Regions from separate parts of the Modestobacter sp. URMC 112 genome, predicted to be linked through region 1. Evidence: riboswitches for the same ligand, from Rfam matches in the RefSeq annotation. Region 1 holds a riboswitch; the other holds the start of a gene.
The links. A riboswitch is a leader RNA that binds a small molecule or an ion and turns the genes downstream of it on or off. The one in region 1 is predicted to bind cyclic di-AMP.
Positions count from the first base shown of each region.

Region 1 (5,030 bases):
CCTCACCGACATCGACCTGACCGTCGGGGCCGGGGAGCACGTGTCGATCGTCGGCCGGTCCGGCTCGGGCAAGTCGACGCTGCTCAACGTGCTCGGCCTGCTCGACGACCCGACGTCGGGGGAGTACCTGCTCGACGGGCAGCCCACCGACCGGCTCCGCGGCCGCCGCCGGGCCCGGCTGCGCGGGGAGTGCTTCGGCTTCGTCTTCCAGCAGTTCAACCTGCTGCCCCGGCGCACCGCCGCGGAGAACGTGGCCGCGCCGCTGCTGTACGCGCGCGGCCGCGACTTCCTCACCCGCCGGCGCGCGGCCCTGGAGGTGCTCGACCGGGTCGGGCTGGCCGACCGGGCCGGGCAGGTGCCCGAGCGGCTCTCCGGCGGCGAGCAGCAGCGGGTGGCGATCGCCCGGGCACTGGTCCGCCGTCCACGGGTGGTGCTCGCCGACGAGCCGACCGGCGCGCTGGACGTGGAGACCGGCCGGTCGGTGATGGCGCTGCTCGCCGAGGCCACCGCCGCCCAGGGCGCGGCGCTGATCACCATCACCCACGACCTGGGGGTGGCCGCGCTCGCCGACCGGCGGCTGCGGCTGGAGGCCGGTCGGCTGTCGCCGCTGGAGACCGTCGCGGCGGAGGTCGTCCCGTGACCGGCGTCCTCGGGGTGCTGGCCGAGGCGTGGAGCGAGGTCCGGGTCCACAAGGCGCGGGTCGTGCTGTCCCTGGTGGGGGTGTTCCTCGCCGTCTTCGCCATGACGTCGGTGACCGCGCTGGGCCTGATCGTCGCCCAGGTGCAGCAGGAGCAGGCCGAGCGGGGGGCCGGCCGGGCGGCGACCATCGGGCTCAGCGCCTACGACCCGGCGACCGGCATGCCGCCGGACGCCGGGGCGTGGGACACCGCCGTCGGGGGCCTGCTGGACCGTTACGGCGTCACTGCCTACGCCACGGTCAAGTACGGCGAGGGCCTGTTCCGGCTGCCGGGCGGCACGCAGAGCCTGCAGGTGATCGAGGTGTCGCCGTCCTACGGGCCGCTGCACCGGATCGAGCCGGTGGCCGGCCGCTGGCTGCGCGAGGGCGACCGGACGGCGCTGTCCCCGGCGCTGGTCGTCAACGAGTTCATGGTGGACATGCTGGGCGGCGGTGAGCTCACCGAGCCCCGGACCGTCGTGCTGGGCGGGCCCCGGCCGCTGACCGCCACGGTGGTGGGCGTCATCCGCGACGGCTACCCCCAGCCGACGGTGTACCGGGTGGACCGCTCCGGGATGGACGCCGCCGCGGCGTCGTCGGCCGACCCGTTCGCCGGCCAGCCGCCGTCCCTGGAGCTGTGGGTGCCCGAGGACCAGGCCGACGCGGTCATCGCGGCCGTGCAGAGCGACCTGCCGCTGCTGCTGCCCGGGCTGGAGGTGCAGGCCTTCCGGCAGGACTCGCCCGGCCTGGCCGACGCCCTGGACACCCTGCGGCTGGCCGTCCGTGGAGTCGGGGCGGTGGTGCTGCTGCTGGGCGGGCTCGGGGTGTTCAACGTCGGGATGATGGCGGTCCGCCAGCGGATCCGGGAGATCGGCATCCGGCGCAGCTTCGGCGCCACGTCCGCGCGGGTCTTCAGCGCCATCATGCTGGAGAGCGTGGTCGCCACGGTGCTCGCCGGACTGGCCGCGGTGGCCCTGGCCGTGGTGGTGGTCCGCAACCTGCCGCTCGCGGACTGGCTGAACGGCGGCATCCCGATCGCCGACGAGCCCGGCTTTCCGGTGCAGGCCGCCGTCGAGGGGCTGGTCGCTGCGGCGGGGGTCGGCGCGCTGGCCGGCCTGCTGCCCGCGCTGCTCGCCGTGCGGGTGAAGGTGATCGACGCGATCCGGTTCTAGGTGGAGGACCCCCTCGCCCCCACCGCTCGCACGCTCGCGGTGGGGGACGAGGGGGTCCTTCGACTCACAGCGTCAGCTGCTGGCCCACCTGGATGGCGTGCGGGTTGGGCACCGTGGCGCTGTTGAGCGCGTGCAGCTGCTGCCACGTCGTGCCGTGCGCCGCGGCGATCTTCCCGAGCGTGTCGCCGGCGACCACCGTGTAGGTGCCCCCCGACGCCGCGGGGGCAGCGGCCGGTGCCGGGGCCGGTGCCAGCGCCGGTGCCGCGGCCGGCGTGGTGCCGGGGCGCAGCTGCTTGCCGCAGGTCGGCCAGGCGCCGACGCCCTGCGTCTTCAGGACCCGCTCGGCGACGGTGACCTGCTGTTCCGGGCTGGCGAGGTCCGCCCGGGCGGCGAACTCGCCGCCGCCGTGGCCGGTCCACGTCGAGGAGCTGAACTGCAGCCCGCCGTAGTAGCCGTTGCCGGTGTTGATCTGCCAGTTGCCACCGGACTCGCACTGGGCGACGGCGGTCCAGTCGTACTCGGACGCCGATGCCGGGGCGGCGAGCACGCCGATCCCGACGGCGGCGGTGCCGAGGGCGACCGTGCCGGCGCGCAGCGCCGTGCGGCGGGCATGGCTGAGGGAGAGCTTGGACATGGGTGATCCTCCGATCACCGCCTGCGGGGTTAGCTGTCGGGTTCGGGCGAATCGGTGCCCGGCCGCCGCGTCCTCGGAGAGGGCACGGTGCGGCTTCACCCCGAGACGCGCGTGCGCGCGTCGATAGGTGGGTTCCCCGCCCCCGTCCTGGGTGGTGTCGGAGTCAGGCTGCCGGCGGACGGGGTTGGGCGGTCCGGTGCCTCACGCCCGTCCGGTACGGCCCGGGCGCGAACCCACTGTGAACGAGACTCGCCGGTTCCGCTTCTTCTGCGGCGTCCCCTCCGGGCATCGGCCCAGGACGGCGCGCGACAGGCCGGGCCGGGAACGCCGCAGCGTCCCCGGCCCGTGACCACATGTGACGTGCCGCGGGAGTCCGGACGCCCGTATGGCCCCGTCCAGGGCACTGCCCCGAGCCTGCGAGGGGTGGGGAGGACGGGGTCCTTCAGCGGACGAGCAGCGCCACCGGCAACTGGGTGAGCAGCTCGCCCACCGGTGCGCCGGAGGCGTCGGACACCACCCGGGTGCCGGTGAGCAGGTCGCGCCAGGCACCGGTGGGCAGCTGCAGGGCGGTGTCGCCCCACCCCGTCCCGGCCAGGTGAACCGGCCGCCGGGTCACCACCGTCACCGCGGCGCCGCGGTCGAAGGCGACGACCGACTCGGCCGCGGTGCCGGTGGCCTGCACCGGGGTGTAGCCGCTGAACGCGTCCGGGGTGTCCCGCCGGTGCCGCAGCGCCCGGGAGACGACCAGCAGCTTCGCGGCGCCGGTGTCGTCCACCGGCGGCACCCAGCCCTCGTCGAGCCGGGCCAGCAGCGAGCGGCGCAGGCCGTAGTCGACCGGACGCCGGTTGTCCGGGTCGACCAGCGAGAGGTCCCACAGCTCGGTGCCCTGGTACACGTCCGGGACCCCGGGCATGGTCAGCTGCAGCAGCTTCTGGGACAGCGAGTTCGACCGACCGGCCGGCGCGATCCGCTCGACGAACCGCTCGATCTCGGCGTGCGTCGTCGGGTCGTCGAAGGCGGCGTCGACCAGCGCGTGCAGCTGGTCCTCGAACTCCTGGACGGGGTTGGTCCAGGTGGTCGAGGTGCCCGCCTCGCGGGCGGCCTTCTCGACGTAGCCGTGCGCCCGCTCCCGGGACAGTGGCCAGGCCCCGACCAGGTTCTGCCACACCAGGTGCGCCAGCGACCGGTCGGCCAGTGGGTGCCGGTCCAGCCAGCCGCGCACCAGCTGCGCCCACTCGGTGGGCAGCTCGGCCAGCACGGCCAGCCGGGCCCGGACGTCCTCGCTGCGCTTGGTGTCGTGCGTCGACAGCGTCGTCATCGACTCCGGCAGCCGCTGCGCCCGCAGCTGCTGGGCGGCGTGGAACTCCTCGACCGTCGTCCCGAACCGGGCCGGGTCGCCGCCGACCTCGTTGAGCGCCACGAACCGGGCCCACCGGTAGTAGGCGCTGTCCTCGACGCCCTTGGCCATCACCGGACCCGACGTCTGCTCGAACCGGGTCGCCAGCTCCGTGCCGGCGGCGCCCAGCAGCGGGTGCAGGGCGTCGACCGCGTCGGCGAGGTCCGGCCGCCGCTCCCGGACCGCGCGCACCGTCCCGTCCAGGTGCTCGCGGCCGTCGGGGAGGTAGCTGCGGTACACCGGGAAGCTGGCCAGCAGCTCGGCCAGGCCCTCGGTCAGCTCGGCGGGGGAGACCCCCGGCAGCTCGCCGACGATCCGCGCCAGCCGGGCCACCTCCGAGCCGAGGATGCCGTCGGTCACCTCGCGCTTGCAGTCGTGCACCAGCTGCGCGTAGTCCACCTGCTTGCCCGCCAGCTCGGTGTCCAGCGCGGTCAGCGCCGCTCCGCCGGCCGGGTCGACCAGCACCTCGTCCACCTCGGCGAGCGCGTCGTACCCCGTCGTCCCGGCTGCTGCCCAGCTGGCGGGGAGCTGCTCGCCGGGTTCGAGGATCTTCTCCACGACCGTCCAGCGGCCGCCGGTGGCCCCGGCCAGCCGGTCCAGGTACCCCTTCGGGTCGGCCAGGCCGTCGGGGTGGTCGATCCGCAGCGCGTCGACGGCGCCGGACTCCACCAGCCGCACCACCAGCTCGTGCGTGGCGTCGAAGACCGCCGGGTCCTCGGTGCGCAGCCCGGCGAGGGTGTTGATCGCGAAGAAGCGGCGGTAGTTCAGCTCCGAGTCCGCCCGCCGCCAGTCGACCAGGTCGTAGTGCTGCCGGTCGTGGACGGCGACCGGGTCGTCCCCTGCCTGCGCCGTCCCCGGGGCCACCGGGAACCGGTTGTCGTAGTAGTGCAGCTCCCACTCGCCGTCGACCTGCACCAGCTCCAGCTTGGGCAGGTCGTCGCCCGAGCCGAGCACCGGCACCCGGACCCGGCCGCCGCCGAAGTCCCAGTCGACGTCGAAGGCGTCGGCGTGCGCGCTGTCCCGGCCGTGCTTCAGCAGGTCCCACCACCAGCCCGACTCGTGCGCGTCGGACACGCCCATGTGGTTGGGCACCAGGTCCAGCACCAGGCCGAGCCCGGCGTCGTGCAGTGCGGCGACGAACCGGTCGAGGCC
Region 1 covers NZ_CP199957.1:1,973,255-1,978,284, forward strand. Annotated here, with positions in the region: gene ACWIX6_RS09260 (ABC transporter ATP-binding protein) at 1-640, shown strand, start outside; gene ACWIX6_RS09265 (ABC transporter permease) at 637-1,848, shown strand; gene ACWIX6_RS09270 (LysM peptidoglycan-binding domain-containing protein) at 1,913-2,482, opposite strand; cyclic di-AMP (ydaO/yuaA leader) riboswitch at 2,486-2,649, opposite strand; gene treY (malto-oligosyltrehalose synthase) at 2,925-5,030, opposite strand, start outside.

Region 2 (5,030 bases), 340 kb from region 1:
GGCCGCGGGGATCGCGGCGGAGGGGCCGGTGCACCGCGAGCGGCTGGCCCGGCTGACCGCGGGGGCGTTCGGGGTGGCCCGGGTGAACGAGGCGCGCCGCGAGTCGATCCTGGCGCTGCTGCCGGACCCGTCGGCGGAGTTCCGCTGGCCCCCGGGCCTGGACCCGGCGCAGTGGACGGGGTTCCGGCGCCAGGCGTCCAGCGCCGAGCGGCCGCTGGAGCACGTGCACCCGGACGAGATCGGCAACGCGATGGTGGCGCTGTGCCGCGCCGGGGACGGGATGACCCGGGACGAGCTGTTCGCCCGGACGCTGGCGGTCTTCGGTCACCGGCGGCGGCACCCTGTGCTGCTGCCGTACCTGGAGGTCGCGCTGGCCCACGCGGTGCGGGCCAGCCGGGTGACCCGGCAGCCGGCCGGCAACCTGATCAGCGCCGCGTGACGGTTGTTCAAGTTGACGCTTGAGGAAGCAGGTGCTTGAGTAACCCCGTGGCGGTCACCTTCGACGACGAGCGGCTCGACGCGATGTTCGCCGCGCTCGCCGACCGCACCCGGCGGGACATCGTGGCCCGGCTGAGCGAGGGCGAGGCGACGGTCACCGAGCTCGCCGCCCCGTACGCGATGAGCCTGCAGGCCGTCTCCCAGCACATCGGGGTGCTCGAGCGGTGCGGCCTGGTGAGCCGGGGCCGGCACCGGCAGACCCGCCCGTGCCGGCTGGAACCGCAGGCGCTGGAGGCCGCGGTGTCCTTCATCGAGGACAGCCGGCGGACGTGGGCGGAGCGGATGGACCGGCTCGAGGCGCACCTGGCCCGGGTTCAGGACGGCGGCCCGCGGTGAGCGCCGACGAGCTGGTCTCCCGGCGGGTGGTCCGCGCGCCGCGCGAGCTGGTGTGGCGGTGCCTGACCGAGCCGGCGGAGCTGACGCAGTTCTGGGGTCCGCGCGGCACGACCACCCCGCTGGACGGCATCGTCGTCGAGCTGCGCGTCGGGGGCCGGTTCGAGACCCTGATGGTCGGCGACTCCGGCAGCCACCGGATGGTGGCTGCGTTCACCGAGGTCGTCGCGCCCGAGCGGCTGGCCTGGGTCGAGCCGGCCACCGGGGTGCACACGACCAGCACGCTCACCGAGCTCGGCGACGGCAGCACCGAGATCGTCATCCGCCAGCGGCACGTGCCCGAGGCGATGCGCTCGCCCGAGGCCCGTGCCGGCTTCCTCAGCTCGCTCGACGCGCTCGAGGAGCACCTCGCCCGCCTGACCCGAGAGGAACGACCGTGAGGGATCTGCAGACCTGGGTGGCACCGACCTGCGACGGCCTCGCCGACGCGCTCGCCTCCGCGCCAGCGGGGGCCTGGGACGCCCCGTCGTTGTGCGAGGGGTGGCAGGTCCGGCACGTGGTCGCGCACGTGACGATGCCGGCACGGCTGACACCCGAGCAGTTCGGCGCGGAGATGGCGGCGGCCGGCGGGGACTTCACCGTGCTGTCGAACACCGTGGCGGCGCGCGACGGCTCCCTGCCGGAGGCCGACCTGCTGGCGGCGTTGCGCTCCCCGGTGCTGCACGCGTGGCAGCCGCCGGGCGGGGGCGCGGCCGGTGCGCTGAGCCACGCCGTCATCCACTCCCTGGACGTCACGGTCGCGCTCGACCGGCCGGCGGTCGCGCCGACGGAGGCCGTGGTGGCGGTGCTCGACCAGCTCACCGCCGCCGGCGGCGCGTTCTTCGGCATCGACCTGGCCGGCGTCCGCCTGGAGGCCGAGGACGCCGACTGGAGCTGGGGCAGCGGCGACGCCGTGCGCGCCGACAGCGGCCGGCTGCTGGCACTGCTGAGCGGCCGCACCCTGCCCGACGGCCAGAGCCTGCCACGCAGCTGATCCGGCGACGACACCTGCCCTAATCTGCGACGGTGGAGCCTCAGGACCGGGTGGACGACGCCGACCGGCAGCGGCTGGTGCGCCTCGCCCTGGCGGACTGGTCGGCGGCGGCCGACGCCCGGGTGGACTCGGTGGTCGTGTCGACCCGTCGGGCGGCGGTGAACCTGTTCGTCAACGGCGACTACGCGTACTCCGTCTACTTCCGGCGGGGCGAGGACGGCCAGTGGGACGAGGCCGGGTCCTCCAACGGCCACAGAACCCGCTTTGATCTGGACGCCGTGGACGAGGAGACCTGAGCAGGCTTCCGACACCGGGTGAGATCCGCGCTCTCGTGGCTTCCAGCCACCCAATTGGGACGAGAACGCAGATCCGGCGAGGAGTCGCTGAGACTCGCCCGTCAGTGACCGTCGTTACGCCGCTGGACGTGCTGGATCACTGACCGACGGTTCGGACTCGCGCAGGACAGGACAGATGTAGCGCGCAACCTCCTCGCGCACCGCCGGTCCCTGGCGTCTCCGGACCGTCGGGAGTAGCCGCAGGTACCGCTCGGCGAGTCGTCCTCCCGAGCACCTCGGGGAGTTACCGTGAGCAACCGAGCGAGCACGCATGGTGCGCTCGGCGAACTCCCAGACGGCACTTACCGTCGTCGCGTCCGCCGGGTCCCGTCGTCGCCGTTCCAGGTGACACCCGCCGGACACCGCCGAACCGGGCTCCAGCCGTACTCAGCGAGCCGACGCCCGGACCGGGGACCCACCGCAGTACTGGGGTGAAGCGCTGCCGGCACGAGTGCCGAGCGCCGGGCGAGTTCCCCGCCCGAACCCGTCAGCTAACTCGGTAGGCGGTTGCGGAGAACAAGGAGATCCCGTCGTCCATGACGACCATGCGCACGTCCCCTGCTCGTCGTCCCTCCCGCCCCGGCCGTCGAGCAGCGATCGCTCTCGTCGCCAGTGCCGGGGTGCTGCTCACCCCGCTCACCGCCCAGGCGTCCGCCCCTGCCCCGACCGGCGACGCCGTCGCGTCGGCGTCGGTGGCCGCCCCGAACTCCGCGGCGCAGGCCGTGGTCGACACCGCCCTGGCCCAGCAGGGCAAGTCCTACGTCTGGGCCGGCGCCGGCCCGCACACGTACGACTGCTCCGGGCTCACGCAGTTCGCCCTCGCCGCGGCGGGGGTCTCCCTCCCGCACTCGTCGCGGGTCCAGTCCACGATGGGCTCCCCCGTCGCCCGGGGGGACCTGCAGCCCGGTGACCTGGTGTTCTTCTACAGCCCGGTCAGCCACGTCGGCATCTACGTCGGCGGCGGGCAGATGGTGCACGCGCCGACCGCCGGGGACGTCGTCAAGGTCTCCAGCGTGGACGCGATGTACGGCTTCAACATCGCCCGCCGCCTGGTCTGAGGCGTCAGCCGTCCGGCTCCGGCGGCCCATCGCGGCCGTCGGAGCCGGACAGGTGCGCGAGCAGCCGGTCGAGGAAGGGCACCTGGCCCTTGACCAGCTTGGTCCGTGCCTCCGCCACCGGGAACCACGCCGACCGGTCGATCTCCGGGAACTCCTGGACGCGGCCGGAGCGGGGTGGCCACTCGAGCGGGAACGTGTTGCTGACCGTGGTCGCGGCGTCGAGGTCGCCCTCGGCCGCGAAGACGGTGAGCAGCTTGCCACTGGAGGTCCGCAGCCGGCCCAGCGGCAGCAGCTCGGACGCCGGCACGGGCGAGCCCAGCTCCTCCTGGAACTCCCGGCGGGCGACGTCGGCGGGCTCCTCGTCCGGGCCGTGCTCGCCCTTGGGGATCGACCAGGCGCCGTCGTCCTTGCGGGCCCAGAACGGCCCGCCCATGTGGCCGAGCAGCACCTCGCAGCCGGCCGCGGGACTCAGCCGGTAGAGCAGGATCCCGGCGCTGGGAGGAGGCACCGCGCCATCCTCACAGGGCCCTCACACCTCCGGGACGCACGCCCCCGCACCGAGCCGCGCCAGCCCGGTCAGGTCACCGGGCGCGAGGTCGAGCACCCCGGTCTCCGGGTACATCAGCTGGCCCGGGTCGCTCACGTGGTCCAGCCCGACCAGGTGGCCGAGCTCGTGCAGCACGATCGCCCGGGCCCGCGGGACGCCGTCCGGCTCGGCGAGTACCCGGGCGAACGCGGCGGCGTCCAGGTCCACCAGGCCGCTGACGAACACCTTCGGGCTCCCGGGCACGGACACCGGGACGCTGCCGGCCTCCCCGGCGACGTCGCCGGCGAACTCGGGGTTCTCCGCCTCGGTCTGCCACGAGACCAGCACGGGCGCCCACCGGTCGCCGTACCGGTCGGGCTGGAAGAGCTCCCGCACGGCGCCGGAGGCCTCGTCGGTCGGGCCGTCGAAGACGAACGTCAGGCCGGTGACCGCCGCCACGCGGGCCACCGCGTCGTGCAGCACCTGCTGCCCGCCCACCGGCGCGTTGTCCGGACGGACGACGTAGTGCACCGGGCGGCAGGGGTCGTAGCCGACCGGGGTGACGCCGTCGTCCTGGAGCGCGACGAACCCGTGGACGCCGCCCTGCGGCGGTGCCGGCAGCGGCGTGCCCAGCGGACGGTCCGCGGACCCGACGCCCGGCGTCGGCCGGGTCGGCACCCCCGCCGCCTCGGCGGCTCCGCCGACGGACGGCGGACCGGCGAGGTGCGCGGCACCCAGGGACAGCCCGACCACCAGCAGCACCGACAGCAACCCGCGGACGCCGGGGGCCGGCGGCCGGGGACCGTCCGGCCGGTCCACCGTCAGCCCAGGGCGCAGGTGACGTCGGCCGACGCGCCGGCCAGGTCGAGGACCACCTTGCGGTTCGACGCGGCCGCGGCCGGGACCAGCGCGCCGGCGGCGTCGGAGTCGGGGACGTAGCCGGGGAACTCGCTGCCCAGGCCGACGACGGTGAGCGAGCCGGCCGGGACGCCGAGGTCGACGAGCAGGTCGGCCACCGCCTGGGCGCGCTGCAGGCTCAGCGCCCGCTGCCCGGCCGGGTCGCCGACCCGGGCCGTCGTCCCGGTGACCGTGGCGGTGAGCTCCCCGTCGGCCATCTGCGCCGCGATCGGCTCCAGCGTGGCCGAGGCCGCCGCACGGTCGGCGAAGGCGGCGCTGTCCGGGGCGAAGGCGACGTCCCCGCCGGTCAGCACCACCGTGCCGGCGGTGCACTGCACGCTGCTGCCCGG
Region 2 covers NZ_CP199957.1:1,635,760-1,640,789, reverse strand. Annotated here, with positions in the region: gene ACWIX6_RS07770 (DUF4011 domain-containing protein) at 1-439, shown strand, start outside; gene ACWIX6_RS07765 (ArsR/SmtB family transcription factor) at 475-834, shown strand; gene ACWIX6_RS07760 (SRPBCC family protein) at 831-1,271, shown strand; gene ACWIX6_RS07755 (maleylpyruvate isomerase family mycothiol-dependent enzyme) at 1,268-1,864, shown strand; gene ACWIX6_RS07750 (hypothetical protein) at 1,897-2,160, shown strand; cyclic di-AMP (ydaO/yuaA leader) riboswitch at 2,583-2,719, shown strand; gene ACWIX6_RS07745 (C40 family peptidase) at 2,736-3,257, shown strand; gene ACWIX6_RS07740 (NUDIX domain-containing protein) at 3,262-3,765, opposite strand; gene ACWIX6_RS07735 (matrixin family metalloprotease) at 3,787-4,602, opposite strand; gene ACWIX6_RS07730 (OmpA family protein) at 4,605-5,030, opposite strand, start outside.
Region 2: linked by a shared signal. The riboswitch ahead of ACWIX6_RS07745 (C40 family peptidase) and the one ahead of ACWIX6_RS09270 (LysM peptidoglycan-binding domain-containing protein) in region 1 are both predicted to bind cyclic di-AMP.